DNA from 4 places in the Nitratidesulfovibrio sp. genome. Region 2 is predicted to be linked to each of the others. Evidence: predicted binding sites of a transcription regulator. Region 2 holds the regulator's gene; each other region holds the start of a gene.
The links. Region 2 encodes sigma-54, which starts transcription at its own class of promoters, with help from an activator protein. Its sites were predicted from a motif close to CTGGCACGGNNNNTGCTT; they were not measured.
Positions count from the first base shown of each region.

Region 1: a site for sigma-54 is predicted at 3,678-3,695, ahead of flgB (flagellar basal body rod protein FlgB). Genes of this name have one in related genera too.
Region 3: a site for sigma-54 is predicted at 3,248-3,265, ahead of ABWO17_RS11925 (ammonium transporter). Genes of this name have one in related genera too.
Region 4: a site for sigma-54 is predicted at 5,065-5,082, ahead of ABWO17_RS10840 (flagellar hook protein FlgE). Genes of this name have one in related genera too.

Region 1 covers NZ_JBDXXH010000007.1:60,114-67,873, reverse strand. Annotated here, with positions in the region: gene fliG (flagellar motor switch protein FliG) at 1-467, opposite strand, end outside; gene fliF (flagellar basal-body MS-ring/collar protein FliF) at 436-2,055, opposite strand; gene fliE (flagellar hook-basal body complex protein FliE) at 2,392-2,724, opposite strand; gene flgC (flagellar basal body rod protein FlgC) at 2,744-3,181, opposite strand; gene flgB (flagellar basal body rod protein FlgB) at 3,181-3,591, opposite strand; gene ABWO17_RS12550 (tetratricopeptide repeat protein) at 4,230-4,790, shown strand; gene ABWO17_RS12545 (permease) at 5,140-6,132, opposite strand; gene ABWO17_RS12540 (ArsR/SmtB family transcription factor) at 6,773-7,141, opposite strand; gene ABWO17_RS12535 (NAD-dependent epimerase/dehydratase family protein) at 7,316-7,760, opposite strand, start outside.
Region 2 covers NZ_JBDXXH010000002.1:646,919-654,678, reverse strand. Annotated here, with positions in the region: gene lptC (LPS export ABC transporter periplasmic protein LptC) at 1-273, shown strand, start outside; gene ABWO17_RS05875 (LptA/OstA family protein) at 270-1,007, shown strand; gene lptB (LPS export ABC transporter ATP-binding protein) at 1,013-1,729, shown strand; gene rpoN (RNA polymerase factor sigma-54) at 2,103-3,536, shown strand; gene hpf (ribosome hibernation-promoting factor, HPF/YfiA family) at 3,658-4,212, shown strand; gene ABWO17_RS05855 (PTS sugar transporter subunit IIA) at 4,222-4,671, shown strand; gene rapZ (RNase adapter RapZ) at 4,952-5,833, shown strand; gene ABWO17_RS05845 (PTS sugar transporter subunit IIA) at 6,176-6,694, shown strand; gene ABWO17_RS05840 (PTS sugar transporter subunit IIB) at 6,699-7,163, shown strand; gene ABWO17_RS05835 (PTS sugar transporter subunit IIC) at 7,168-7,760, shown strand, end outside.
Region 3 covers NZ_JBDXXH010000006.1:124,591-132,350, reverse strand. Annotated here, with positions in the region: gene ABWO17_RS11935 (aconitate hydratase) at 1-869, shown strand, start outside; gene ABWO17_RS11930 (peptidylprolyl isomerase) at 993-2,885, shown strand; gene ABWO17_RS11925 (ammonium transporter) at 3,486-4,976, shown strand; gene ABWO17_RS11920 (P-II family nitrogen regulator) at 4,986-5,324, shown strand; gene ABWO17_RS11915 (hypothetical protein) at 5,564-5,989, opposite strand; gene ABWO17_RS11910 (AraC family transcriptional regulator) at 6,184-7,074, shown strand; gene gpt (xanthine phosphoribosyltransferase) at 7,192-7,683, shown strand.
Region 4 covers NZ_JBDXXH010000005.1:126,397-134,156, reverse strand. Annotated here, with positions in the region: gene ABWO17_RS10845 (AAA family ATPase) at 1-3,113, opposite strand, end outside; gene ABWO17_RS10840 (flagellar hook protein FlgE) at 3,450-4,955, opposite strand; gene folD (bifunctional methylenetetrahydrofolate dehydrogenase/methenyltetrahydrofolate cyclohydrolase FolD) at 5,443-6,309, opposite strand; gene eno (phosphopyruvate hydratase) at 6,623-7,760, opposite strand, start outside.

The DNA.
Region 1 (7,760 bases), on a different contig from region 2:
GCAGGCAGGTTGGTCAACAGCTCCGCGGCTTTTTCCGGGTGCATGTGCCCCAGGATCAGCGCCAGGGTCTGCGGGTGTTCGTTGCGCAGTATCTGGGCCAGCAGGCGCGGGCTGACGTTGCCCAACTCGCGGAACGGCGCAGGGCCGGAGTCGAGGTTCAGCGAGTCCATGATGTACTTGGCGGTCTCGCTGTCCAGGTTCTTCATGAGCATGCGCTTCACGGCCTCGGCACCGCCGGAGATCATGTCCTGGCCGGTGACCAGGGCGTGGTGGAATTCGCGCAGGACGTCCTCCACCAGTTCCTTGGGCACGGTCTCCAGCTCCACGATGGCTTTGGAGACGGCGGCGATTTCCTGCCGCTCCATGCGCTTGAAGATTTCGGCGGTAAACTTGTCGCCCAGGGCGAGAAGCAGGATCGCCGTCTTCTGGGGCCCCTTAAGCTGCTCCAACCTTTGTTCCGTCGCCATGCTTCAACCAGCTCCTGATGATGCTCACGGCCTGATCCATGTTCTGTTCGGCCATCTGCAGGGCGTGAGCCTTGATGTCCTCGATCTTCTTCAACGCGTCCAGCGCGTCCATTTCCTCGTCACCCTCGATGAGCGCAAGGCGCTCTTCACCTTCGGGCAGACCTTCCAACCCTTCGATCATCTCTCCCTCCACGCGGGGACGGATCATGGCGAGCACCACCGGGCGCACCACCAGCACCAGGAACAGGAAGACCAGCAGGGCGTTGAGCAGCGGCTTGCCGAGGCGCAGGGCGTAGTCCATGACCAGTTGGGCAAGGCTCGATTCCTGCTGCACGTCCGGCCCGCCGAACGAAATGCTGCTTACCTCGATGGTGTCACCGCGCGAGCGCTCGTAGCCCACGGCATTTGCCACCAACTGGCGGATGCGTTCGACATCTTCAGCCTTGCGGGGCACGAAGGTCCACTGGCCGTCCGCCCCCTTCTCATACGTGCCGTCCACGATCACCGCAACGGTCAGGCGGGAGATATCACCCACCTGGGCCACGATGTTCTGCTCTTCCTTGTTGATCTCGTAGTTGGTGGTGCGGCTTTCGCGGTTGCCTTCCTGGGTGGAGGCCCCCCCCGTGGGCGAATCGCCCCGGAAGTTGGCGTCGGGCGATCCGGCCTCGAGGTTGGAGCGGCCGCGCTGCGATTCTTCGCTGCGCTGTTCGCTGCGCACCACGGTCTTTTCCGGGTCGTACAGTTCCTTGCGAATGGTGCGCTGGCTGAAGTCGAGGTCGGCGTTGACCTTGGCGATGATCTTGCCCGCGCCCAGCACCGGGTAGAGCAGCTCTTCTATGCGCCGCTCAAGGGTCTGCTGCATGCGCAGCTTGTGGTCGAGCTGGGTGGTGGTCATGCCGTTGATGCTGCCGTCCTCGTCTGGGGCGTACAGGATCTTGCCGGTGGTATCGGCAATGGACACCTTGTACTTGTCCAGCCCTTCCACGGCCATGACCACCAGGTTGACGATGGCCTGCACGTCCTTGGGTTCCAGCTTCTTGGTGCTGTCGCGCAGCTTCAGCACCACCGAGACGGACGGCTTCTGCTGTTCTTCGATGAACAGGCTGCGATGCGGAATGACCAGGTGCACGCGCGCGCTTTCCACGTTGGGAAATTCCGAGATGGTGCGCGAAAGTTCGCCTTGCAGGGCCCGCTGGTAGTTGATCTTCTGGACGAAGTCGGTCTGGCCCACCTTTACCTGGTCGAAAATCTCGAAGCCGATGCCCTGGCCCACCAGGTTGCCTTCACCGGCCACCTTCAGCCGCAGGTCGTACACCTTGTCGGCGGGCACGGTGATGGAAGAGCCGCCGCCCTCCAGCTTGTAGGCCACCTTGTCGGCCTGCAACAGCTTGACCACGCGGCTGGCGTCCTCGGGCGACAGGTTGGAGTACAGCACCCGGTAGTCGGGACGGTTGATCCAGAACACCAGGCCGAAGAACACGGCCACCACCGCCACGGCCATGCCGGCGATGAAGATGCGCTGCGAGATGGAGATGCGTTCCCAGAAGCCCTTGGCCTTCTGGATGACGTCTGCGAGAGCGGGAGCCATGTGTTCTTCCTCCGGGGGCGTCTCTGGCGAGTGGTCGTGATGCTGTAAGCCGTGTGTGCAGTCTCAGGAAAGGCCGGGACAAACATTCGGGGGCATTCGGGTGATTCCCGTCGCCTGCCGAGCGCTTGGCGTGGTCGGATTCTCGTTCTCCGGCGGGAGGCACCCCGCCGGGGCATTCGGATGATTCCCGTCGTCTGCCGGGCGTCCCGATCTGCCGGATTTCCGTTCTGCGGCGAGGAAGGCGAGCTTTTTACGAAGGGAGCGTACTTTTCTCGTACGTGACCGGAGTAAAAAACGATGCCTGACGACGCCGCAGGGCGGAAGGTCGGCAGATCGCTAGAATTGGATGCGACTGAGTTCCTTATACGCCTCCATGACCTTATTCCGCACGGCGGAGGTCATGTTCACGGCAAGCCCGGCCTTTTGCAGGGTGATCATCAGTTCGTGCACGTTCTGGGTTTCGCCGGAGGCGAAGGCCTGGATCATGCTGGCCTTTTCGGTCTGCATGTCGTTGACCTTGGTCAGCGACTCGGAGAGCGTGTTGGTGAACGTCTTGGCCTGAACGCCCGAGGCCGTGGACGCGGGGGTGGTGCGGGTGGCCTGTTCGGCCTTCATGAAATTGCCGAGGGCGTTGGAATACGCCTTCAGTCCTACTGCCTGGATGCTCATGGCCGTGTCTCCCCGCTGCCTAGCGGCTGATTTCCAAGGCCTTGGTATACATGGCCTTCACGGTGTCGATGGTGGTCACGTTGGCCTCGTAGCCGCGCTGGGCGGTCATCAGGCTGGCCATTTCCTCCACCACGTTGATGTCCGGGTAGGCGACGAAGCCGTCCTGGTCCGCGTCCGGGTGGCCGGGCTCGTACACGCGCTTCAGGGGGCGCGAGTCGGTGGCCACGTGCATCACGCGCACGCCTTTCAGCTCGCGGTCCAGGGCGCCCTTCATATGCTTGGAGAAGGGGTCGTCCACGTCCTGGGCCGCCATGATGGTGGTCTTGCGCCGGTAGGGCCCCCCGTCCTCGGTGCGGGTGGTCTTCACGTTGGCCAGGTTCATGGAAATGATGTTCATGTTCGTGCGTTCCGCATTGAGTGCGGAAGCGCCGATATCAATGGCAGTCATGAAGTCCATTACTTCTGCCCTTCCTGTATGATGTTCTTGACGCCCTCGAGGTTGCCGCGAATGACGGTGGAAAGGGCGGTGTAATGCAGGGAATTCTTGGCCATCTTGGCCATTTCCTTGTCCAGGTTCACGCGGTCTTCGCCATGGATGATGCGCGGCTTGGCCGCCTTTTCCCAGTCGGCGTTGAAACCGTCGGGGCTGAACTCGGAGGGCATGTGGCTCTGCTCGGTGCGGGTCATCCGCCCCTTGGCGTCCAGCCCCAGCGCCGCCTGCAACTGCTTCTCGAACTCCAGTTCGCGCGGCTTGTAGCCGGGCGTCCGGACGTTGGCGATGTTGCTCATGACGACATTCTGACGCTGGAGCTGCATGTCCATGACCTTGCCGACAAGGTTCACATGCGGTTCGTAAAGGCTTTTCATGCGGGATTCCTCCCCTTTTCGCCCCTGGGGCTGAACCGCCAGGGGGGGTGGTGACCGACGTGCGGCCCGTGGATGCACCCCCGGTTCAGCAAGAGCTGTTCCAGCACCATGAATCTTTTTAATTTCAAATAACTACATACAAAAAACGTTGTTTCGCACGTACCGCACCCGCCGGAATGACGACGCCGCCCGGCCATCACGCGGATGGTCGGGCGGCGTTGCTGTCATGCGGGGCATGGGGTCGTGGCGGCAGGATTTGCCCCCCCGTACCGGACAGGAGCATGGCGGAGGGACGGCAAACCGGCGCTTTGTGCCTGGGCAGATGGCGCGCACGGCATGCGGAGGTGACTGCCGCCCAGCTTAACGATTACAAATACAACTTATATATTCATGGGTTGCCTATAGCCCGCCAACCCGTCAAAATGGTGTGGCATGCGGCTTGCTAGGTTCGCTGTGCTCACGACAACTCCGCAGCCAGCAATGGCACGCATCGTGCTAAGCGGAGGGCATGGGCACAGCTTTCCCGTGAGCGTTCGCGAAACCGACAGGCGAACCGCTCCGGCGCCGGACAAGGCGCCCGCCCCGCGCAGCGCGGGGCGACCCAGAAGCGCAATGCCTTACGGCATGGAGGGGAGAACATGAGCAACCATCTCGATTACGAAATCAACAAGGAACTGGGCGAGTGCTACCTTTTCATGGGTGACCTGGAAAAGGCCGAGGAGTACTACCGCAAGGCCGCCGGCAGCAACGGCGTGCATCCGGATCCGTACCTCGGGCTCGCCACCATCGCCGTGCAGCGCGGCAACCTTGAAGCCGCCCTGGTACTGTACCGCAAGGCCGCCAACATCGAAGCCACCGACAAGTCGCTGGCGGGCATGGGCCTGGTGGAAATGGAAACCGGCGCGCACGCAGAGGCCTTCGACCACTTCGTGGCCGCGCTGGGCATGAACCCCGGCAACCTGGTGGCCATGAACGGCGTGCTGCGCCTTGGCTACCACCTTGGGCGCATCGACGAAGTGGTGGCCCACCTGCGGGCCTTCCTGGAACTTTCCCCCGATAAGGACAACGTACGCTTCTCGCTGGCCGGGTGCCTGATCTCCCTTGGCCGCAAGGACGAGGCGCGGGCCGAGCTCGAGACCATTCTCGACCGCGTGCCCGACCACGCCGACGCCCGCGAGATGTACGCCCTGCTCGGGTAGCCGAGGCGCTGGCCGCTTCGCGCGGCAGGCATCGGCAAGATACTCCCCTCCCCATACGATTTTCCGGCCCCGATGCTGGCGCTAGGGGCCGGAAAATCACCTTTCGCCGTCATTCTGCCAACGCTCAGGCGGCGAGAGGGAGCGGAAACGCAGTACGGTCGCATGGCACTTCCCCGGGGGAGTGCCATGCGACCGTCAGCGTTTTTCCGGCGGCGCCAAGGAAAAATGCCTTGGCGCCGGATGCCGCCCGTTCAGGCCCGATCCCGTCTGATCTGGGGCGACAAGAACTGGCCAGCACTCTTCAGGAAGAGCCGAAACGGGCCGGACTGGTTCCGCCAGGCCCGCCAACTCAGACCAGGGCGTTGAACAGATATCCCACCAGCACGATGCCCAGGCCCACCACGCCGAAGAACACGGCCACCAGCCGGGGCTTCAGCACGCGGCGCAGCATCACCGCCTCCGGCAGGGACAGGGCGATGACGGCCATCATGAACGCCAGCACCGTGCCCAGCGCGGCCCCCTTGCCCAGCAGGGCCTGCACCACGGGAATCATGCCCGCCGCGTTGGAGTACATGGGAATGCCGATGGCCACGGCCAGCGGCACCGCCCACCACGCCCCCCGGCCCATGATGGAGGCCATGAAGCCCTCCGGCACGTACCCGTGGATGCCCGCGCCCACCGCGATGCCCAGCACCACCCACGGCCAGACCTTGCCCACGATGTCGCGCATGGCCTGCACGCCGTAGTCGATGCGGCCCGACCAGGACAGCTCCGCGTCATGCTGCTGCTCGGCATCGGCCCGCACCTGCAACACCCAGCCTTCGATGTGGCGCTCCATGCCCAGCCGCCCGATGACCCACCCGGAAACGATGGCGATGGCAAGGCCCGTGCCCGCGTACAGGGCAGCCACCTTCCAGCCCAGCAGGCCGTACAGCATGACCACGGCGATCTCGTTGATCATGGGCGCGGACACCAGGAACGAAAAGGTCACCCCCAGCGGCACCCCGGCGGAGACGAAGCCGATGAACAGCGGCACCGCCGAACAGGAGCAGAACGGGGTGACGATGCCCAGCAGGGCGGCCAGCACGTTGCCCACCGCCTCGCCACGCCCGGCCAGCAGGCGGCGGGTGCGCTGCGGGGTGAAGAACGAACGCACCATCCCGATGCCGAACACCACCAGCGAAAGCAGCATGAGCACCTTGGGTGTGTCATACAGGAAAAATTCCACCGCCTCGCCCAGATGCGAGCCGGGCGCCAGTCCCAGCACGCCGTAGGTCAGCGCCCGCGAGGCGGCGGGCAGATTCAGGTACACCGCCCACCACGCCACCAGGCACGCGGACATGATGGCCAGGCGGCGCAGCAGTCCGGCACGCTCCTGCTGTGGCGACAGGTCCGGGGAGTGTACGGACGCGGCAGGGGCGGCACAGGCACAGCCGCCACCGGCAGCGGAAGTACCCCCGGACAGGGGTGCCAGAGGCGTCAACAAGGGACCGGACGGGCCAGGCGGACCAGGCGGGCCAGACTCCCCGGACGTGGCGGACATGGCGGACGTGGCGGACATGCCGGACTGAGAAGACGGGCCGGGCGCAGACGTACAGCCACACCCGCCGCCGGAAGGCGCCCCCTGTGGCGCAACCGGTTGCAGCGGCTGCAATCCTGTCGCGCGAACACCAGGGGCCGCACCCTTGCCCGCCATGCAGGCGCACCCGGATGTGCCCCCCGCCGCGCCGGATGGCATCCCCTGCCCGTCCCGCGTGTCCGCCGATGTGTTCGCCGACGTGTCCGCTGACGTATTCGTGGGTGCTGCGAACGCCCCCGTATCCTTGCCGTCATTACCGTGTCCGTTGGTCATTATCGCGTTCCCTTGCGCTCGGTGAGGGGCACCTGCGTGCCCGCCACCAAGCTTGCTTATTTGGCTAAATGTGCAAGTGTTGCCATAAAAAAAAGCGGACGCCACGGCGGCGACATCGGCGCGCGCGGCGTTATGTTCCGGACCGCAAAGCGGCCAGACGGGCAAGATCCTGGGACAAATCCTGGGCGGCCTGGTCGATGTGCCGCCCCGTGCATTCCAGAAAGGACCGCACGCACCCGAGCACCAGCGAGTAGTACACATTGGCGCCGCGCTTCTCGTCGCGCACTACGCCCGCCCCCTTGAGAATGGACAGGTGCTTGGACACCGTGGACACATCCGAGCCCACCAGCGCCTGCAACTCGCACACGCAGCGCTCGCCGCGCGTCAGTTCCTCGACCATCAGCAGACGGCTGGGGTGGCCCAGGGCCTTGAAGATTTCGGCCTGGGCCTCGATGAGCCTGCGGTGGGCGGCGGGGCGTTGCGATGCGATCATTTGCATGTTTCGCCAAATACTCCTCCGGGCCGGACTTGGCAAGTCCCCGGATCCGTGCGCCGTCCGGTAGCCGGTCACCAGCGGGCACCCCACGCACGACGCCCCGCCGCAGTGGCTGCGGCGGGGCGGAACGGGCAATGCGATCATTGCAGGCTGCGCGGGGCAGTCCGCGCGCCGCGTCTACTTCAGGTTGGCGGCGTACCAGTCGCCGGACAGGCGCAGCCCCTGACGCACGCTGTACACCGGCTTGTACCCCAGCCGGGTGTGGGCGCGGCTGATGTCGGCCAGCGAATGGCGCACGTCGCCAAAGCGGAATTCGCGATGCTCCGGCCTGGCCGTGGCGGCTTCCGGCTTGTGGCGGCTGACTTCCTCGCGGATCAGGTCGAACAACTGGTTCAGGTCGGTGCGTTCGCCAAAGGCCACGTTGTACACCGTGTTCAGGGCCGCCTCGTCGGTGGCGGTGGCGGCCAGCAGGTTGGCCTGCACGCAGTTGTCGATGTAGCAGAAGTCGCGGCTGGTCTCGCCGTCGCCATTGATGAACACCGTCTCGCCGCGCAGCAGCGAGGCGAACCACTGCGGAATGACCGCGGCGTACGCGCCGAAGGGGTCCTGCCGCTTGCCGAAC
Region 2 (7,760 bases):
ACGGACAAGGCCGCGACCACCAGGGCGACTTCGGTCAGGACCGGACAGGCGCAGGACGCCCGCAAGGCAGCCGCCCCCACTCCCCCGCAGAAAAAGGCCGCCGCGCAAAAGAAGACCGCGCAGAAGGTGCCGGACAAGAAGTCGTCGGGCAAGAAGTCGCCGGACAAGAAGTCATCCGACCAAACGTCACCGGACAAGAAGTCAGCGGCCCCCAAGGCCGCGCGGCGGGACGCGGGCGCATCCAAGCCAACCAAGCAGGAGAACAGGCAATGAGACATACCGGCATCCGCTCCGCGCTGTGCGTGGCGCTGCTGTTGACCTTTTCGGCCCCCGCCGTGGCGGCTGACGCCAAATCGGCCACCGAGGTGCGTCGTGACGTGCCCACCGCCGTCAAGTCCGACCGCATGCAGTACGACGCCAAGGGCCAGGTAGTGGTCTTCGAGGGTGATGTGTACGTCCAGCGGCCCGACTTCGAGATGTGGGCCGAAAAGATTACCCTGCACCTTCGCAAGAAGGCGGCCAAGTCCGGCAAGGCAGGGGCAGGGCAGGGTGCGGAAGCGTCTGGCACTTCGGGCACTTCGGGCGCTTCTGGCGGGACGGGGGCGGGTGGCCCAGGTGGGATGGACGCGGGCGAGATCGACCGCATGGTGGCCGAGCGCAACGTGCGCATGAAGCGCGATACCCGTACCGGCGAATGCGAGAAGGCCACCTACACCGTGGACAACGCCGTGCTGGTCATGGAAGGCAACCCCGTGCTGCACGAGGGCGAGAACAGCATCAAGGGCGACATCATCACCTTCTACACCCGCGAGAACCGCAGCGAAGTGCGCGGCACCTCCACCAAGCGGGTGCAGGCGGTGTTCACCTCGTCCGGCGACGTGAACCCCCTTGGCGAATCCAGGGATAACGGCAAGGACGCCAAGCCCGCTTCCAAGGACCCCAAGGACGTCAACGACACCAGGGACGCCTCCACGGGCGATGCCACCTCCAAGGGGGCTGCCCAGTGAGCTCGATGCTGCGCGGCGAGGACCTGCACAAACAGTTCGGCCAGCGCGAGGTGGTGCGCGGCGTATCGCTGACGGTGACCCAGGGCGAGACCGTGGGGCTGCTTGGCCCCAACGGCGCGGGCAAGACCACCACGTTCTACATGCTCATCGGCATCATCAAGCCGACATCGGGACGGGTCGAGCTTGATGGCCGCGACATCGCCGACTGGCCCCTGCACGAACGGGCACGGGTGGGACTGAGCTACCTGCCGCAGGAAAGCTCCATCTTCCGTCGGCTCACCGTGCGCCAGAACCTTCAGATGATTCTCGAACACACCGGGCTTTCCAGGGCGCAGCAGAAGGAACGCAGCGACATGCTGCTGGAGGACTTCGGCATCACCCACCTGGCCGATTCCGTGGCCCTGCATCTTTCCGGCGGCGAACGACGACGGCTGGAGATCGCCCGGTCCATGATCCGCGAGCCCAAGTTCATCCTGCTGGACGAACCGTTCGCGGGCATCGACCCGCTGGCCGTGGACGACATCCAGCAGCTCATCACCGGCCTGCGCAACCGGGGCATCGGGGTGCTCATTTCCGACCACAACGTGCGGGAAACCCTGCACATTTGCGACAGGGCCTATCTGGTGCACCAGGGCGAGGTGATACTGGAAGGCACCCCAGCTCATATCGTGGACAATCCGCGCGCGCGGGATGTGTATCTGGGCGAAGGCTTTTCGCTGTAACGACTGCCGGTTTCACGTCCTGCCAGGCAAATGCGCAAGGGGCCACCCCTTCCATGTTCACGGCGCCTTCCGCATTTGCGGGGGCGCCGTGTCCGTTGGAGGCAGCGCCTTCGACAGGCGATTGCGGACAGGGGGCGCAAGGGGCCGCCGATGGTTTGCGACGTGTTGGCGACAGCGGTTGCATACTTCTTGCTTCTATGGCATGGTTTCCCTAACCTCTTGGGGAAGGGAACACATTTCCACAGTGGGCCGTTTCTTGCTTGCCGTCGCGCACCTCGTCGCGTCGTCATCTCGTTCGGCCTCAACGCAAGGTTACAGGATCCCGGCGCAGGGCCATACGGTCTCGACGCAGGGTCATAGGGGTTGCCCACGCATGGCATTGGAACTCAGGCAACAGCTCAAGCTCACCCAGCAGCTGGTGATGACGCCGCAACTGCAACAGGCCATCCGGCTGTTGCAGCTTTCGCGACTGGAGCTTGTCGAGACGGTGCAGCAGGAGATGCTGGAAAACCCGTTTCTGGAGGAAGCCCAGGACGAGGCGCCCCAGGTCGAGGTGCCCGACCCGCGCGAAGCCGCCACCGCAGCTGCCGACGTTGCCTACGACCGCGAAATCGCACGCGATGCCGACTGGGAAGATTACCTGGGCGACTTTGCCAGCACCAGCCGCCAGTCCACGGTGCGCGAATCGGAAATGCCCGAGGAGATGACCTCGTTCGAGGCCCGCTACGCCGCCAAGCCCTCGCTTGAAGGGCACCTGATGTGGCAGTTGCGCCTGTCCTCGCTTACCGAGCGCCAGAAGGACATCGGCGAGGTGATCATCGGCAACATCGCTTCCTCGGGCTACCTGCATGCCACGGTGGACGACATCGCCGAAATGGCGGGCGTGGCCCCAGCCGAGGTGGAGCCCGTGCTGCATGCCGTGCAGCGCTTCGACCCCGTGGGAGTGTCCGCGCGCACGGCGCAGGAATGCCTGCTGGTGCAGATCGAGATGCTGGGCTACACGCGCGACAGGGTGCTTGTGGAACTGGTGCGCGACCACCTGGAAGATCTGGAAAAGCGCCGCTACAAGCCGCTCTTGCGCAAGTTCCGCCTGACCATGGAGGACCTGAAGGAGTACCTGGACCTCATCCAGACCCTGGACCCCATGCCCGGCGCCAGCTACGGCGGCGGCGACCCCCAGTTCGTCAGCCCCGACGTGTACGTCTACAAGTACGACGACGATTTCATCATCATGCTCAACGAGGACGGCCTGCCGCACCTGCAACTGAGCACCATGTACGAGCGGTCCGCCGCAGCGGCCGCATCCGCGGGCGAACGCGAATATTTCCAGGAAAAGATGCGCTCTGCCTCGTGGCTCATCAAGAGCCTGTACCAGCGCCAACGCACGCTGTACAAGGTTGTGGAATCCATCGTGAAGTATCAGCGCGGCTTTTTCGAGGACGGGGTTTCGCGCCTGAAACCGCTCATCCTCAAGGATATCGCCGACGACATCGGCATGCACGAATCCACCGTCAGCCGCATCACCACCAGCAAGTACGTGGCCACACCGCACGGCATCATGGAGTTGAAGTTTTTCTTCAACAGCGCGCTGGATCTGGACGACGGCAGCCAGGTGGGTTCCGAAAGCGTCAAGGCCCTGATCAAGAAGCTGATCAGCGGCGAAGACCCGCACGACCCCCTGAGCGACGAGCGCATCGGCGAAATTTTGAAGGAACAGCTCAAAGTCAATATTGCCCGCCGGACCGTTGCGAAGTATCGTACTGCCATGGACATTCCCTCCTCTTCCAAGCGGAAGGAGCTGTTCTGACGGTCCGAGGCCCGCGCCAGACCATGCGCGTGGCGGCATCCGTCTTCTGCGGCGCACCCGGCAACCGCACCCAGCGTGCGTGCCGCGCGCCGCTTTCCCCCTCTCACCACAGGAGGAGCGTATGAACATCGCCTTCACCTTCAAGAATTTCGAACCCTCCGACCACCTGAAGAAGTACGCCCGCCGTCGTCTTGAAAAGCTTGGCCGGTTCGTCGGCAAATCCGCCCTGGAAATGCAGGTGAACCTTTCCGTCGACAAGTTCCGTCACAAGGCGGAAGTGCAGATGGCTGGCGACGGCTTTACCTTCTCCGCCGTCGAACAGTCCGAAGACATGTACGCCACCATCGACCTGGTGCTGGAAAAGCTGGAATCCCAGCTGCGCAAGCAGATGGAAAAGCTGAAGGACCGCCGCCGTTCCGTCCAGTCCGACAAGTTGGGCAAGCTGGGCAAGGGCATTGACGTGTTCACCTTCGGCACCGTGGGCGAAGGCGAGGAGCGAACCATCACCGGTACCGACCACTTCGCCCCCAAGCCCATGCACGTGGACGAGGCAGCCATGCAGCTTGACCAGGGCGACAACGAGTTCCTGGTGTTCCTGAACGCCGAAGTGGAACGCGTCAACATCATCTACCGGCGTCGCAACGGCGATTTCGGCCTTATCGATCCGGTCGTCTAGGCACCATACATGAGGCTTTCGGAGTATCTTCAAGATGATCTGATCCTGTCCGAGCTCTCCGCCAGCACCAAGAAAGAGGTGCTGGCGGAACTCGTGCAGGCCGTGGTGCGGCGGCATCCCGAAGTGGATGCCGCCGTTGCGCTGGGCGTGTTGCAGGACCGCGAGTCGCTGGGCACCACCGGCATCGGCGACGGGGTGGCCATACCCCACGGCAAGCTGGTGAACATCAACGACATCGTGGTGGCCGTGGGGCGCAGCGTGCCGGGCATCGACTTCGACGCGCTGGACATGAAACCCTGTCACCTCTTTTTCCTGGTACTGGCACCGGAACAGGTGGCGGGCATGCATTTGCGCATCCTGGCCCACATCTCCCGCCTGCTGAAGGATCCGCAGTTCCGCCGCGCCATGATCGACGCGCAGGACGGCGAGGCCTTCACGGCCCTCATGCGTACGACGTGACGCGCACCACCTGACGCGCGGCAGGTCCGGAGCGACGGAGCAGGGCGGGGCCACCGCCCCACTGCCTGACCGTACCGCGCACCTCCCACTCGCAGTTGTCGCGCACCCATCGCGCCCCTGAAACGGCACCCGGCACGGGCCGTCCGAGGAGTCCGCCATGCCCACAAAGGCCACGCCGTCCGATACGCCCCCCGCTCCGGCGGCGTCTGTCGCCGTACCTGGTACAGCCTCCGGCGCCGCGTCCGGCACCCCCGTCAAGGCTGCGGATGCGGGAAGCCCCGTGGTCACCGCCAACTTTCCCGTCATCATCGTCACCGGGTTGTCCGGCGCGGGCAAGAGCACGGTACTCAACGTGCTGGAAGACCTGCGCTACTTCACGGTGGACGGCCTGCCCGCATCCCTTGCCCCGCAGATGGTCACCATCCTGAACCGGGAGGCGCTGGCCCACTATCAGGGGTTGGTGCTGGGCATGGACCTGCGCGAAAGCAACTTCGTCCGCAATCTGGAAAAAACCCTGGAACGCTTGCAGGGCATGGGCGTGCGCCCGGCCGTGGTGTTCATAGAGGCCAACCCCGCAGTACTAAACCGGCGCTATGCCACCACCCGCCGCCCGCACCCGCTGGAAAGCGAAGGCATGGGGCTGGAACAGGCCCTTGATCAGGAGCGGCTGCGCCTTGCCCCGGTGCGCGAAACCGCCGACTTCGTGGTGGACACCTCCAGCTATTCCATCCACGACCTGCGCCGGGTCATCCAGAAGAAGTGGAGTTCCATCCAGGGACGCATCCGCTCGCTGCGCATCAACGTCGTCACCTTCGGGTTCAAGTACGGCGTGCCCGCCGACGCGGACCTGGTGTTCGACCTGCGCTTTCTGCCCAACCCCTATTTCGTGCCCGATTTGCGCCCCTTGTCCGGCCTGGACGAGCCGGTGGCCAAATACGTGCTGGAAGCGGGCCACGGCGATGTCTTTCTGGCGAAACTTCTGGACTTTTTGCACTTTCTGCTGCCCCAGTACGAGGCGGAAGGGCGATACCGCCTGACCATCGCCATCGGGTGCACCGGGGGGCGGCACCGCTCTGTCTCGGTGGCAGAGGCCCTGCTTCGTGCCTTGAAAAAATCTGATTATGCCGTATCCATGGAGCACCGCCACATGGAACTGGGCTGACCGACCGGACCGGAGGGCATCAGCCGCGTTCAGGCTCAGCGGGGCTCATCGGGTCGAGTAGGGTCGCATCGGTTCGCATAAGGTCAGTCTGCCTGGTATCCGGTGCCGGTGTGGTCATCGAAGTGGCACCGCCACCGGTTTTTCGTGGCGGGTTCGCCCGATTCTGACGATTCTGACGGTTCTGCCGTGGCTGCCCGTGATGGCCTATGGTCGCCCGTGGGAGCCATATCCGCCCGTATCCGGCCCGCGTCATGTTGACAGGGCGCTGCCACGGGCTTCGCCGGACGGCATGCCGTCCTCACCTTGCCCCAACCACATCAGGCACGGCCTGAACGCAACAGCATGTCCACCACCGAACAGCATCAAGCAGGGCAGCCCCGCAAGGGCCAAGGCCAGGGCGGCCCGAGCAAGGTCGGCCAACCCGGAGACGGGCAGGCCGCCGCAGAACCGCGCATCGGCGTGATTCTGGTGACCCACGCCGACTACGGCGCGGCGCTGCTGCGCGCCGCCGAATTCATCCTTGGCCCGGTGCAGGATTGCGCCTCCATCAGCGTGGACGTCTCGCTGGAAGTGGATGAGACGGTGAAACGCCTGAACGAGGCGGTGAAGCGTCTGGATACCGGGCGCGGGGTGATGATCCTTACCGACATGTTCGGCGGCACCCCCACCAACCTCAGCCTGGCCCTGCTGGGCAAGGGCAACGTGGAAGTGCTGACCGGCGTCAACCTGCCCATGCTGCTCAAGGTGTTCGCCGGGCGGGATGGCGACCTGGCCGCTCTCTCGCGCGATGCGCGTGACGCCGGCACCAAGGGTATCGTGGCGGCAGGCGAACTGCTGCGCAGCCGGGTCAAGAACGGGTAGGGCCATGCTCTGGTTCCGCATCGACAACCGCCTGGTGCACGGCCAGATCATCGAGGCGTGGCTGCCCTACACCGGGGCACGACGCCTTCTGGTGGCCAACGACGCGCTGGCCGCCGACGACCTGCAACAGCAGATCGTTTCACTGGCCATCCCCGGTCGGGTAGAGGTGCACTTCGTCCGGGTGGACGCCCTGGCCCAGTACTGTACCGGGCGCACCGACGACGGGCACGACACGCTCGTGCTCTTCGCCACGTGCGCAGACGCCCGCCGCGCCTTCGATACCGGAGTGGGCATGGGCACCCTGAACGTCGGCAACCTGCACTACACCCCCGGCAAAAAGCAGCTGTGCGCCCATGTTTCCGTTTCCGACGACGACGAGGCCTGCCTGCGTTTCTTCAGCCGCCACTCCGTGTCCCTGGATTTTCGCTGCGTACCCAACGACCCGGTGCAGATAAAGGGGTGGTCATGACGGAATTCCTGCCCGTGCTCACCCTGGCGCTGCCCATCGCTTTTTTTTTGCCGTTTTTTCGCTGCTGCGTTTCGCGCTGAATCTGGGCTTTCTGGAACGCCCGCTCGCCATCGGCTTCTTGTGGGCCGTCATGACCGGCGAGTGGGGGCTTTCCATGCACATCGCCATCTTTCTCGAGCTGTTCTGGCTCGACCTGTTTCCCGCCGGTACCTACATCCCCCCCAACTCCATCATTTCGCTGCTGCTGGCCCTGAGCGTGGCCGGGCACTTCGGCCTTGAATCCGCCGGTCAGCTTGCCATTCCCATGCTGCTCGCGCTGCCCGCCGCCCTTGCCGGTGCGCACGTGGAATACCTGCACCGCCGCTGGCGCAACCAGCAGTACACCGACCTTCTGCACTGGGGCAGGGTGGCCGAGCACCCCGGCAAGGGCGATTCGCCCCTGTGGCGCATCATGGTGCGTTCGCTGGGCGAGCTGTTCGCGCTGAACCTTGGCCTGTTTTGCGTGTGCCTGCTTGTGCTTGTGGGAACTATCGAACTCATGTCCAACTATATCGGGCACCTTCCGGCTGTTCCCGGCATAGCCTGGGGCCATGTGTG
Region 3 (7,760 bases), on a different contig from region 2:
TTGAATGTTCGTGCGGCCCGTGCATCGGCATGGGCGGCTCGCCCGTGTCGGGCGGGGTCAGCGTGCGCACCTTCAACCGCAACTTCGAAGGCCGCAGCGGCACCAAGGACGCCAAGGTGTACCTGGTCTCGCCGCTTACCGCCGCCATGGCCGCACTGAACGGGCAGTTCACCGATCCGGCCACCTGGGGCACCCCCCCGGCCCAGCCGGAACTGCCGGCAAAGGCCCCTTCCATCCGCCATCTGTTCGCCTTCCCGCCCAAGGACGGCAGCGGCGTGGAAGTGCTGCGCGGGCCCAACATCGTGGCGCTGGAGCAGTTCACGCCCATGGACGACACGGTGACGGCACCGGTGGTCATCAAGCTGGGCGACGACATCACCACCGACCACATCATGCCCGCCGGGGCGGAGATCACCTCGTTGCGCTCCAACGTGCCCGCCATCGCGCAGCACGTGTTCGGCCGGGTGGACGCGGACTTCGTGGCCCGGGCCCGGGCGGCGGGCACCGGGGTCATCGTGGCCGGGGACAACTACGGGCAGGGTTCCAGCCGCGAACATGCGGCGCTGGCCCCCCGGCACCTGGGCATCCGCGCGGTCATCGTGCGTTCGCTGGCGCGCATCCACCGAGCCAACCTGGTGAACTTCGGCATCCTGCCGCTGATCCTGTGCGACCGGGCCGATTATGACAGGCTGGCCGTGGGCGGTACGGTGACCATTCCCGCCTCGGTCATCACCGCCGGTGGCGAGGTGGAGGTGCTGGTGGAGGGCGCGGGCGCCATCCGCGTGCGGAACGATTTGACGCAGAAGGAATTGGATATTATCCGGGCAGGCGGATTGCTGAACCACGTCCGCCTTTCCAGAAAACAGTAGGGTGTCCTTGCCGGGACTCCGCACGGAGCCTCCGGCACCCCCGGCCCCCCGACGCAACCGATGCGCACCGGCGCAGCCGGACGCACCGGGGGGCATTGGCGCACACCGCAATGGAGTTTCTCAATGCTTGAACTGATCCGTGCCCACGCGCAGTCGTGGGGCGTGAAGATTGCCTTCGGCGTCATCATCCTCGTGTTCGTCTTCTGGGGCGTGGGCTCCATGAACAACAGTTCGTCGGGCGCCCTTGCCACGGTGAACAAGAAGCCCATCCTGTTCCAGGAGTTCGGGCGCGAATACGAGCGCCAGGTGGAAGCGCTGCGCAGCCGCTACCCCGGCATCACCGCCGAGGACATGAAGCAGATGGGCCTCAAGCGCCAGGTGTTGCAGTCCATGATCACCGAACGACTGCTGTCGGACGAGGCCGCGCGAATCGGGCTTTCGGTGTCGCCGGTCGAACTGCGCCGCTCCATCGAGTCCATAACCGCCTTCCGCAACGGCGACGGCAAGTTCGACGCCGAGGTGTACTGTTCCGTGCTCAAGGGCCAGCAGACCACCCCCGGCCGCTTCGAGGACGGCATCCGCCACGACATGCTGCTGCAGAAGCTGCGTGACCGGGTCACCACGCCCGCCTCGGTGACCGACGAGGAAGCCCGCGCCCTGTTCGACTATGGTCGCGAGCGCCGGTCCGTCGAATACGTGCTGTTCCCCCTGGAAGACTACGTGCTCAAGGTGACCCCCACCGATGAGCAGATCGCCGAACGCTACAACGAAAACATGGATGCCTGGCGCAACCCGCAGCGCATCAGCCTGGATGCGGTCACCCTGACCCCGGCCAGCCTGGCCGCCAGCGTGGAGATTCCCGAATCGGCCATCGCCGCCTTTTACGCGGACAACGCAGACACCTATTTCGTGGTGCCGGAGCGCGTGCGCGCCCGCCACATCCTGTTCATGGCCCAGGAAGGGGCGAGCAAGGAAGAGGATGCCGCAGCCCGCGCCAAGGCCGAGGACGTCATCGCCCAGTTGAAGAAGGGCAAGGACTTCGCCGCGCTGGCCAGCAAGCTGTCCGACGACAAGGGCAGCGGCGCGCAGGGCGGCGACCTTGGCTGGTTCACCAAGGGCCAGATGGTGCCCCCCTTCGAGGAGGCCGTGTTTGCACTGAAGGCTGGCGAGATCAGCGCCCCCGTGCGCACCGCCTTCGGCTGGCACGTCATCAAGCTGGAAGCGCACGAAGCCCAGCGCACCCGCGTTTTGGACGAGGTGCGTGGTGAAATCCGCCAGCGCCTCGGCGAAGAGAAGGCATCCGAAAGAATGCACGAGGCCCTGGATACCGCACTGGAAATGGCGGGCGCGGGCAAGTCCATCGACGACATCGCCAAGGCGCTGAAGCTGGAGCGCAAGCCCACGGGCCTGTTCTCGCGCGCGGACGCCGGAGTTGCCGTGGGGCTGAAGGGTCAGTCCGTGGGCACCGCCTTCACCACCCCGGCAGGGACGGTCATCGACACGCCGCTGGAAATCGAAGGCGGCTACATGATCGCCGCCGTGCTGGAATCGCAGCCGGAAAGCGTGACCCCGCTGGAAAAGGTGAAGGAAGAGGTGGCCGCCCAGGTGCGCCGCATCGAAGGTGCCAAGCTGGCGGTCAAGACCGCGCAGGAAGCCGGGGCCAAGCTGGCCGATGGCCTGCCCGCCGAGCTTTCCGCCAAGGTCAAGGCAACCGACGCCTTCGGGCGCAACGGCGTCATCGCTCCCTTCGGCCAGAGCCGTGCCCTGGTGGATGCCGCCTTTGCCGCCGCCCCCGGCGCATGGCAGGCCACCCCGGTGGATACCTCTGCGGGGGCTGTGCTGTTCCGGGTCAAGGACGTGCAGCGCCCCACCGACGCCGAATGGTCCGCCGCCGCAGAAACGGTGCGCGCCACGGTGCTGTCCGCCAAGCGCGAGGAGATGTTCCGCGTGTTCGTGGGCGAACTTTCTTCCGCCGCCAAGATAGAACTGCGTAACGCCAAGATGCTCGACGACTAGCCGTCGTTCGCCAGCAGAGAAGACGCAAGGCCGCCCTTCCGTGAGGAAGGGCGGCCTTAGTTTTTTGTCCGGCGCCTCTTGTTGCAATAATGTAAAATTTATGAGTGTCTGGCGGCGTTCTTTTAACATGTTGAAAAGTTGAGCGTGTTGCGTGCGGGCAGGTTTGACGTGTGTGTGCCGGGCCGCGTCAGGATTACTTTTGGCGTTGTAGAGGAGAGAGGAAGCGACGTTCGAGGAAATAAGAACAAAATAGTAAAAATTTGAATGATTATTTTGACAATTTTGTGTTTATACGGCGCCATCCGGGAGCGGCTGGGTGGTGGGTGCCTGCGTATTTGCCTGAAAAGTATGATGTTGATGAGTTGGCCTGAAAGATGCTTCACACGTTTCATCGTAGCTGCCACGTGCATTTCTGTATTAAGGGTGGTATTGGGAAAAACATTTTTTCCATATCTGCATCGAGCAGAAGTGCATGTAACTGCAAAATGTGTTGCATGAAGTGAGGAATGCGGGATGAAACGGCTGAAAGCTATCGTAACAGCGCTCATTGTCTTGTGCACACTGTTCGTATCATGCGCATCATATGCGGATGATGCTCCTGTGTCTGATCCGAGCGGCGCATCCATCGGTACTGCTGCGGACGTCATCGGCGCGACGGCGGGAGCACCCACCAAGGAAGAGTTCGACACGCTGTCCCAGAGTGAGCCGTTGGCGGCCAAGGTTGCCGATGTCGTGGGGCATAACCGCATCGCCATCAACATGGTGTGGACGCTGTTGTGCGGCTTTCTGGTCATGTTCATGCAGGCGGGTTTCGCCCTTGCGGAAACGGGCTTCACCCGTGCCAAGAACGCCGGGCACACCATGGCCATGAACATGATGATCTACGGCATCGGCATGCTGGGGTACTGGATATGCGGTTTTGCGCTGCAAATGGGCGGGGTGGGCGGCGTGCTCAGCCTGGGCGGCGCCGGGGCGCTGGCCAACGAATTTACCGTGACCATCGCGGGCAAGGATTTCGGCCTGTTCGGCACCACCGGGTTCTTCCTGTCCGGCGATGCCTATGACGCGGTGATCTTTTCCGTCTTTCTGTTCCAGATGGTGTTCATGGACACCACCGCCACCATCCCCACCGGTTCCATGGCGGAACGCTGGACCTTCAAGTCCTTCGTCGTCTACGGCTTCTTCATTTCCATGTTCGTGTACCCGCTGTTCGCCAACTGGGTGTGGGGCGGCGGCTGGCTGTCTGCCCTTGGCAAGAACTTCGCCCTTGGCCACGGCATGGCCGACTTTGCAGGGTCGTCCGTGGTGCACATGACCGGCGGCGTTGCGGCAGCGGCGGGAGCCATCGTTCTGGGGCCGCGCCTTGGCAAATTCAAGCCTGACGGTACTCCGGTGGCCATGCCCGGTCACCACATCCCCATGGCCATTGCCGGGTGCTTCATCCTGGCCTTCGGCTGGTTCGGGTTCAACGCCGGATCTACCCTGGCTGGCGGCGATCTGCGCATCGGGGTCATTGCCACCAACACCATGCTGGCTTCCGCTTCTGGCGCGTTCTTTTCCATGATGTACATGTGGATGCGTTACGGCAAGCCCGACGTGTCCATGGCGGCCAACGGCCTGCTGGCGGGCCTTGTTGCCATCACGGCACCGTGCGCGTTCGTCAACTCGGTGGCGGCAGTGGGCATCGGCGCCGTGGCCGGGTTGTTGTTGTGCGTCAGCGTGCTGTTCGTGGAGCAGACCCTGAAGATCGACGACCCTGTGGGCGCCATTTCGGTGCATGGCGTCAACGGCGCCTGGGGCGTGCTGGCCCTTGGCCTGTTTGCCGACGGCACTTACGGCGACGGGCTGAACGGCGTGGCAGGCACCGTGAAGGGGCTGTTCTACGGCGATGCCTCGCAGCTCATGGCCCAGCTGACCGGCATGATCACCAACATCGTGTTCGTGTTCGTGGTGATGTACGTGTTCTTCAAGCTGCTGGACAAGGTGATTCCGCTGCGCGTCGATCCGGAACTGGAACTGGAAGGGCTGGACCAGGCCGAGGTGGCGGTTTCCGCCTACCCCGACTTCAACCTGAAAAAGGCCATGAAGTAGGAGGCTGCCATGAAGAAGATCGAGGCCATCATCAAGCCGTTCAAGCTGGATGCGGTGAAGGACGCGCTGATCGCCATAGGGGTGTTCGGGCTGACGGTGACCGAGGTGCGCGGCTACGGACGTCAGCGCGGCCACGTGGAAACCTATCGCGGCCTTGAATACGAGGTGCAGTTCAATTCCAAGATCAAGATCGAAACCGTGGTGCCCGACGGCATGAGCGACCAGGTGGTGAAGGCGATTACCACGGCGGCGCGCACCGGGAGCATCGGCGACGGCAAGATATTCATTTCCACCCTTGAAGAGGTGATCCGCATCCGTACCGGCGAGGAGGGCGTGGACGCCATCTGAGGGCACTATTGCCTTCCACCCCATGTGACGGCCTGATGGCAGGCGCGTCCGAACGGGGCCGCCAGCGGTGACGGCCCCGTTTTTTTTCATGCAGGCCGGGCCGCCAGTGATGGCGGCCCGCTGTTTTTCATGTCGGCCGGAACTTGCGCGCGGCGTCCGCCATGCGCGGGCCGCAATGTCCGGCCTGCAATGTCCGGTCTGCAATGTCCGGTCTGCAATGTCCGGCCTTGTCCCGTTGCTCAGCAGGTACAGCCGGGGTGCAGCAGTTCCTCGCGCACGCAGGGGGTGATGTCGTTGGCGTAGTGCAGGTACAGTCCCGGCACACCCGCCAGCGGCGTCCAGTAGCCGTCCACGAAGCGGTTTCCGGCTTCGGTGTAGCTCAGGCTGCGGACGCAGGCATTGTCACGCACGGCCTGGTTGGCCTTGCATGCGGCGCAGGGCTTTTCCGGACCGCACAAAGTGAAGCATTTTATCCCCGGCTCTATGCCTGCGGTCAGTGCTGCCGCGTTTGCGGCCACAACGGTGCGGTTGGACCGGGTGAGCATGACCGGGGAAGGGTGCTTGTCCCACATCATGTGAAAGGCTTCCAGAATGTTGGAAGCGATGCCGTTGGAAGCGATGTCGCCGGGTGCGGCGGTGGCGTGGGGCTTGTCGGTGGGGTGCATGTGTCCTCCGGTGTCTTGCGGGTGTCGTCCGGTGCAGGTGCGCCAGTGCAGGTGCGCTGGCGCGTCCGGTATGGCAATGCCCAGCGTGAATATCCATTCGGGGCATTGCTGGTTGCCATGAACACCATGCTATGCAATGATCACTGGTGAGTGAATTGCCGATTGGCCATAATGCTTACCTGATCGGACAGAAGATGTTCTGGAGTTTTTCCCTTACCTTCGCGGAATCCACCACCTGGCACGCCCACGATGTGTACGAGTTCGTGCTGTGCCGTTCCGGTAGCGGCCTGCTGCTGCTGGACAGCGGTGAGGTGGCACTGGCAAAGGGGCGCACCGTGCTGGTGGCCCCGCGCGTGCGGCATCGCTACGTCTTTGGCCGGGGCGAATCCGTCGGACTGAAGGTGGTGTGCCTGACCCAGGGGGACATGGCCACCCAGCTTTCCCCCACGCAGGTTGCCGCCCTCATGGCACCGCAACCGACGGGCTGTTCCATGGTGGAACACCATGCCGACGCCGCCCGGTTGTGGGATACGGCGGACATGATCCCCGACGGCATCGGGCGGGACGAAGGCGCGGAGATTCCCGTCGCATGGGGGGCCATTGGCCTGCTGCTGGCCTTTCATGTGCGGGACATGCAGGCGGGTGGCGATGCAGGGGCGCGGCACCATGACGCCATGCGCAAGGTGCGCGGCTGGCTGGACGCCCATCTGGCCCAACCGGTGGATCTGGACGGGCTGGCTGGCCGGTTCGGGCTGTCGCGCAGTCTGCTGACGCGCGAATTCCGGCGCCATGCGGGCGCCAGTGTGGTGGAGTACGTGAACATCCGCCGTCTGGAAAAGGCCGGTAGTGAACTGGCGCAAACGGACCGGGGCATTGCCGAGGTGGCGCTGCGGTGCGGCTTTGCAAGCCTGCCCAACTTCTACCGCCGGTTCAGGGCGCTGTATGGGGTGACCCCGGCGGAATTTCGCCGGGTCGTTGCCGAGAATGCCGGTGGCACTGTCGGGAGCGGACCGGGGATTGCCGCAGCCTCTGCTTCCGGCCCTGCCGCGGGCACGGCAGCGCTCGTCATGCCCCGGCCGGGGTAAGCGCTTGACAGCGCGGGCGGGGCAGGGCAAGGGAGGCGTCACCCGCAACGGGAGCCGGAAGATGCGCCGCAAGGCAGGCCGCGTCCATCCCGGTTCCGCAACCAGCAGGAACCCCACGTGCGCACCGCAGACTCCTACCGCAAGGTCTTTCCCGTCACCTGGGAACAGCTTCACCGCGACGCCAAGGCGTTGTCGTGGCGGCTGCTGGAGAAAGGGCCCTGGACCGGCATCATCGCCATCACCCGTGGGGGCCTGGTGCCCGCCGCCATCATTGCTCGCGAAGTGGGGGTGCACCTCATCGACACGGTGTGCATCACCAGCTACAAGTGGCAGGATCAGACCAGCCGCCTGGAAGTGCTGAAGGGCGTGCAGGGCGACGGCGAAGGCTGGCTGATGGTGGACGACCTGGTGGACACCGGGCGCACGGCCAAGGCGGTACGCGAAATGCTGCCCAAGGCCCACTTCGCCACCGTGTACGCAAAGCCCGAGGGGCGCCCCCTGGTGGACACCTACATTACGGAAGTCAGCCAGGATACATGGATTCTCTTTCCGTGGGACTCGGAGGTGCAGTACGTGCAGCCCCTTGTCAACCAGCGGGAAGCGGGCTAGAAATTTCTTTTCCCGCATCAGCGTCGGCCTGGCCACCCCGTGAGGGAGCAGGCTGCGGTCCTTGCACGTAGGCGGAC
Region 4 (7,760 bases), on a different contig from region 2:
AACGCGCTTGCCTGGCCCTGCTCTCCCTCCATTAAGGCCGTTATGGCAAGATTATGGCAGAATAGCCATTCGAACTGCCTGCTGCTTGTCGAGCGGGCAAGACTCAGCCCTGCCATAAATTGAGCCTTGGCCTCCAAGAACCTTCCACCATGCAGCAGCAAGGCGGCATAGCAATTTATCAGTCGAATCAGAGGATTTGTAATCCCCTTCTCTTTCAGGTGCGCCATGAAGACCTCGAGTTCGTCGCACCGGGTCTCGTCTGGCTGTAGTATTGCGCGAACAATCAGCGCGTTGGTTCGAGAGTGTGCCCACTGCCGATATCCCTCGATAGTCTGCCGAACAAGGCAACGCGCGGCCAGGGTCACCCCGTCCTCCCAAAGCCGCTGTGTCACCATTGGCTCCTGCAACAGAAAGAGGTGCCCCACATCAGAAAGGAAGCTCGACTGTGCTTCTTCACTTTGACCTTCGAACGGATTCCCGTTCGCATACACAAGCTCAAGCACTTTTACCGCCTGAACCGGATTGCATGTATGAGTAGCCAAAAGCAACAGGCGGGTCAGTCCGGCAGCCAGAGCTGGTCCGCGAGGCTCAAAATTGAGAAACGCTTCGAAATCCTCCACAAAGCTTCGAGCCAAGCCTTGCCGCAGGTCCAGTATCAAACGATACCTCGCCAATATCCCCATTGCCTCACGGGCCACAGTCGCGCGCTCCAGCCCGTTTGTTTCGTCAGCTTGAAAGCGACTTTTGAGTCCGTTCAGCATGCGCTCGGCAACATACTGGGATCCGCGCTGAATTTCGTTCCACAAGAAATCCATCTGGCTCTGCACGAACGCCGCGTAGTTGATGGCATCACCCGCAGCCTCTTGATCGGCGAATATCTGGCACACGCCTTCAAGGCAGCGCCGTTGGTGGATGAAGCTTCCCTCGTCAGCGGAAAGCCGGGCACCACGTTCGAAATGCATGAGAGCATCGGCAGGACGATCAAGGACACTGCTCAGCCGCCCACCGATCACAGCGTCGTCGATGGCGCGGCTATCCAATAGATTCAAGTAGTTCAAACCGTAATCGCGGAAACTGGAGTCCTTTCGCACGACAGCCAATGCCGATGCGGCCATCATGTCATGGGAAAACACTGCTGGCGGGGCAGCCAGGCTTGATTTCATCACGCCCCCACCAAGGACACGGCTACGAATGCGTTCGAGCGTTACAGGGCGGACATGGAGGGCTTTGGCGATTCGGGCTTCGTCAAGGCTGGTGACATCCGAAGTGCGGGAGCTCAGCGACAGCGCACTGAGGCCAAGGTATGCCTTGATGACCGGGCGAAGCCTATGCTCTGCCCTGTTCACCACTTCGCCGATCCGGAAGCTGAGAAAGTCTTCAATTGTATGCGGGACGTTCTCAATGCGTCGCTTGAAAATATCCATGTGGTCAACGCGGTACCGCTTGCGGTCGCCTGGAATGATGATGCCGTCGTCTATGAACTGGCGCACTACATGTTCAAGAAACATCGGATTGCCCCCAGTCATTCGAACGAGAGTGATGGCGATATCTGATGCTTCCGGGCATTCTATGTGAGCGCAAACCCGGTGTTCGACCTCCGCGCACGTCAAAGGTACGACAGGGTGGTACTTAAACGCATAGCCAAGCTCATTGGCGCATTGAACCAGCGCGTTATCCCAGGCCGGGTTCTCCCGTCGGTCGGTATCCCGGTATTCCAGAAGAAAATGAGTGCTGCCCCATCCTTCGGCATGTAGCCTCAAAAACAACTCGCGTAGCATACGAATCGTAGCGGGCGGAAAATGATGGCAATTGCGCAAAACTATCAACAAGGGACGCGGACAGTGCCGGATTGCGTGCGTGAGTGAATCCAATATCGCCAACCCATCGGATGTTGTGGCTTGACCATCCGTTGCCCTTTTCAGTGCGTTGGCGATATCATCGCACGCTTCGACGCCATTTGCGAATTGGGCAACGGCAGCCTCGGCAAGTTCGTACTCGGTTTCGGCTGATTGCGTGCGGCGGTCCCTCACGTTTGAGAACAGGCGCGCCTTCAGTATGCGAGCGAACAGATCGCTGCCTGCAGTTTCAGTTGCGATAGCCTGAAAGCAGTCATAGTTGAAATCGTCCTTGAGCTGGCGCGCAACAGACTCACAGAAATGGCTTTTCCCGACACCGGCTTCGCCATGAATAGCGACCACGCGAGCAGAACCATGGCGCGCCTGGCTCTGGGCAAAATGTTGGGCCTCAGAGTTCCTCAAGTCGCCAAAGGGCTCTGCGCTCCCGGCGGTGATGAAGCGAATCATATCCGTAGGCAGGAAGGTTGAATCGGCAACACCCACCTTGGCGAGCACGCCGGCCACTGTCACATTGCGTCCTGTGGACAAATCCAAGCAGACTGGAAGTGATGGCTCGAGGGGGCCTGCTCGAAAAGAACCCAAAGGCTGTTCGGCCGCGTCAGCAATCGCCAGGAAAAGATTAGCCCCCGACATCCCGGAAACGACGATATCGAAAACGACTCGTGCGCCTACGGGAACTTCAATTTGGTCCGGCATGAAAGAATCGTCAGCGACGATCTCAACTCCCCAATTATGCTCGATGCGAACAATCAATTGCTCGATGCGAATTTCACCAGCCTCTTCCTTCTCCTCTGATTTACGTCGCGCCAACAACTGCCCAAGCGTCATGTTGTGGAACTGCGTATGGTCAAAATTTCCCCTGACGTGTGACGAACCGAACAATCTTTCTGCGTACATCTTTGCTTGAGCAGAAAGCGGTTTCGGAGAAACAATAAATAGATTATGCGGTCTGTTTAATATCGCATAGCAAAATATTTTACCTACAACATCAAGACTTAGCGTTCTTGATCTTCTTTTACATTCTATTGCAGCAATAATTATGTCATTGTTCTTGGATGTTTTTCCGCCAACGCGAAGCTTCGGGATATTGCACCGAATTTCAATATCTGCGATTCCACTGAATTCCTCGTTTGAGACATACACACGCCCTTCGTCAAACAGAGAATAATTTTCTTTCTTCAACGCATCAATGACGCGTTGCTGATAGTCGGCCCATGACAGCTTGCTCTCGTCAAACGTCACCTTATGATTAATCATAATTCTTAGTTATCCATGTTTATCTTCACGGTTGTTATGCCTGTCACCTACAAGGACATTTTCAACAAAAAGATCATGAATAGTTGCAAACGAGTCACCCATGGCGCATGTACAACCATATTTCGACGCTGTCCACATGAACACTCGAGAGTGGTTCCCATACGAATCGCCCTGAAATGATATTGCCTCAATGCAGCGCATCTCATGGCGTATGGATTAATCGTTATGCAACGTGTCGGAGCTCCCTGTTTACGTTTTTTCACGTCATGCAAAAAGCCGCCCCAGTACTGGAGGCGGCCTTTCATGCAGCTTGGGTAATCTGTCAGGACTGCGAATCTACGAACGCTTCAGTTCCAGCGCCTTCTGGATCATGGAATCCGCCGTCATGATCGACTTGGAGTTGGTCTGAAAGCCGCGCTGGTAGATGATCATGTTCACGAATTCCCGCTCCATGGACACGTTGGACTGCTCCAGGCTCTTGGCCGCCACGGTGCCGTAGTTTTCGGTGTCGGGCAGCCCCTCTTCCGCCGCGCCCGATTCCTTCGTGGCAGAGAAGTGGTTCATGCCCTCACGGCGCAAGCCGTCTTCGCTGGTGAAGCGGTACAGGGTGAGACGGTACAGGTCGTCTTTCTGCCCGTTGCTGTAGCGACCGGTGATGATCCCGTCCGAGCTGATGTCGATGTCCACCAGAATGCCTTGGGCGTAGCCATCCTGCTTCGCCCGGATTTCCGACGAACTGCCGCCGTAGGCCGTGGTGCTGACCGCCGCCAGGGTGGCCCCCGCCATGCCCATCAGGCTGGTGGCGTTGGACCCGACCGCCGCCGGGCTGCCCGCCCCCGCCGTCCATGCCCCGGTGGACGAGGACAGGCCGAGATCCAGCCCCACCACCTGTGTCCCCCCGCCGCTCGCGAAGGTGGCGATGAACTGCGGCAACCCGTCCGCCCCGAACGACGCCGGTGCCCAGTTGCTGAGGTTGGTGGCGTCCGTGCTCGTGGGCGTGTAGGCAGACATGTTCACCAACTGCCCGGATGAATTGAAGGTAAGCGTGCCGGACATCAGCAGCCCCGCAGCGGACGTTCCGGCCATGGCCGAACCGTCGTGCGCAGGGTCCATGCCCACCACGAACTCGAAATACTTGTTGCCGCCGCTCTGCCCGGCACCGTCGAAATAGATGGTCACGTCGTGGGCGTTGCCCGTGGCGTCGTAGACCTTGATAGACTGCTTGTACGTATAGGCCGAATCGCCCAGCGGGGTGTCCGCCGCGCCGTTCCACTTGGACAGCAGCGAAAAGTACGGGTTGGCCGCATCCGACGACCTGTCGCCCGAACCCAGGTTGTTCAGTGCCGTGATGGACGTTGTGGCCTTGGGGGGCATGACGTTGCGCCCGTCCGCGCCCGGCGGCAGGCTGATGGGGCCGGTGGCCCCCTCCACCCCGTCGGTGATGGCTCGCCCGTTCAGCACGAAGCCGTTGGGGTCCACCAGGCTTCCGTCCTTGTCGAACCGGAAGTTGCCCGCGCGGGTGTAGTGCGTCTTGCCGTCCAGCGTTACCTGAAAGAACCCCTTGCCGTTGATGGACAGGTCGGTGACAGCGGAGCCCGATTCGTACGGCCCCTGTCCGTGCAGGGTCCGGATGTCCGTCAGGCGCGTGCCAAGGCCCACCTGGCTGATGGAGGTGGTTGCCGAGTTGCCCGTGCCTGCGTACTGGCTCATGAGGTCCTCGAACAGCGCCTGCTGTTGCTTGAACCCCACGGTGTTGACGTTGGCCAGGTTGTTGCTGACCGCCTGCATGCCCTGCGCCAGGGTTTTCATGCCGGTGGCGCCGGAATAGAGGGCGCGTAACATGCGTATCTCCTCGGGCGCGAAGTACCCCGGTCCGTGACGCGTTTCGACTGCCTTCCCGACGGAAGGCAGGCACGCGGAACCGGGGAAGATTCTTCCCTGAGGGGTCGCAAAGCACGAGCCGTGCCAGCGCTAAGCAACACGAAGCAACCTTGCGGAATGTAAAGACAGGCGTACCCCCCGCATTCCAACGGGCGGCAGAACCTGCCCAGGGTCCGGGCAAGGCCGCCGGCTCGGGTACCGGACACACCCCTTACGGGACATCATGCGGCAGGGCGCACCGCTTCCGCGCACGCCAACGGGCAACGGGCCAGGCACACGGCTCCGGTGCATGCCGCGCGCTGTCCCGTGCTACGCGTCAACCGCTTCAACGCGACAATCGCCCCAACGCGGCAGGGCCGCACGGCAATCGCCGCGCGGCCCTGAAAAGCGTCACGCTCGGAAGCCGGGCGCAATGGCCCGCCTCCCTCCGCAAATCCCGCCAGCACGACTACCCGGCAATGCCGGTGCGGGCCTTCCACGAAATCACGGTATTGATGAGCAACTGGGCGATGGTCATGGGCCCCACGCCGCCGGGCACCGGGGTCATGGCCGAGGCAATGCAGGTGATGTCGTCATACTTGCAGTCGCCCACCAGCCCCTCGTCGGTACGGTGAATGCCCACGTCCACCACCACCGCGCCGGGCTTGACCATGTCCGAGGTAACCAGGCAGGGCCGCCCGGCCGCCACGAACAGAAAGTCCGCCTGGCGGCATTCCTCGGCCAGGTTCGGCGTGCCGGAATGGCAGACCGTCACCGTGGCGTTGGCGTACTTGCCGGGCGCGCCCAGCATCAGCGCCAGCGGCTTGCCCACGATGTTGCTGCGCCCCACCACCACGGCCTTCTTGCCCGAAGGCGAAAGGTCGTACCGCTCCAGCAGGGTCATTACCCCCGCCGGGGTACACGGGCGAAAGCCGGGCAGGCCCAGCGCCAGACGGCCCATGTTTTCGGGGTGAAAGCCGTCCACGTCCTTTTTCGGGCTGATGCGTTCCAGGCAGCGCTGGCTGTTCAGCCCCTTGGGCAGCGGCAGTTGCAGCAGGATGCCGTCGATGTCCGCGCGCCCGTTCAGTTCGTCGATCAGCACTTCCAGCGTTTCCTGCGTGGTGTCCACAGGCAGGCGGAACGCCTCGGAGCGGATGCCCGCCTCTTCGCAGCCGCGCTCCTTGTTGCGCACGTACACCTGCGAGGCCGGATCCTCGCCCACCAGAATAACCGCCAGCCCCGGCGCGCGGCCAGCCGCTGCAAGCCCCGCCGACACATCTTCCTTCAATTCCGCGCGAATGGCCGCAGCCGTCGCCTTGCCGTCGAGCAGCAACATGTCTCCAACCTCCCGAAATCCGGCGCGCGTGCGCGCCGCCTGTCCGATTCCGCTGCCCGGCACCGTCTTGCGTTCCGGTTGCATTCGCCATGTATCGCCGCCTTGCCCCCCTCAGGAGAGTAGGCGGCGAGATATCGGGGCGCTGCCCCGTGCCCCGCCGGGGGAGCATGCTCCCCCGGCCCCCCCGTTTTGGGGGCGGGTTCATACCGAAATTTCCTGCCGGACCACGTGCAACGCTCTGCCGCGCCTGCACGCCGAAAGCAAAAGGGAGGGAGCCACGCAGGCCCCCTCCCCATTATCACGCAACAGTGCGCTACTCCTCGATTTCTTCTTCGAAGCCGAAGTGCGCGCTCATCATGGGCCCGAAGTAGATGCCCGTGTCGTCCAGGTCTTCCTCGATGCGCAGCAGTTGGTTGTACTTGGCCAGCCGGTCGCTGCGGCACAGCGAGCCGGTCTTGATCTGACCGGCGTTCAGGCCCACGGCCAGATCGGAGATGAAGTGGTCCTCGGTTTCGCCCGAGCGGTGCGAGATCACCGTGGTGTAGGCGGCCTGCTTGGCCATCTCGATGGTGTCCAGGGTCTCGGTCAGCGTACCGATCTGGTTCAGCTTGATGAGGATGGAGTTGGCCACGCCCTCGTCGATGCCCTGGGCCAGAATGTCGGGGTTGGTCACGAAGATGTCGTCGCCCACCAACTGGATGGTGTCACCCAGCTTGTAGGTCAGTTCGCGCCAGCCGTCCCAGTCGGCTTCGGCCAGGCCGTCCTCGATGGAGATCAGCGGGTAGCGCGTGGTGAACTCGCCCAGCCACTCCACCATCTCGGAGTTGGACAGGTTCTTGTTCTCGCCCGCCAGCACGTACTTGCCGTCCTTGTGGAATTCGGAGGCAGCGGCGTCGATGGCCAGCGCGATTTCCGCGCCGGGAATGTAGCCCGCTTCCTCGATGGCCTTCATGATGTAGCGGAAGGCTTCGTCGTGGTTCTTCAGGTTGGGGGCAAAGCCGCCCTCGTCACCCACGCTGGTCACGTGGCCGTCGGCGGCCAGCAGCGCCTTCAGGGTATGGAAGGTTTCGGCGCCCATGCGCAGCGCGTCGCGGAAGGTGGCCGCGCCGATGGGCATGATCATGAATTCCTGGATGTCCAGGTTGTTGGGCGCATGCGCACCACCGTTGATGATGTTCATCAGCGGCACGGGCAGCACCTTGGAATTCACGCCGCCCAGATACTGGTACAGCGGCAGCCCCAGAAAGCTGGACGCGGCGCGCGCGGTGGCCAGGGACACGCCCAGCATGGCGTTGGCACCCAGGCGCGACTTGTTGTCGGTGCCGTCCAGGTCCAGAAGGGTGTTGTCCACCTGCACCTGACGCAGGGAATCCAGCCCCACGACGGCTTCGGCGATTTCACCCATCACGTTGTCCACGGCCTTTTCCACGCCCTTGCCCTTGTAACGGCCC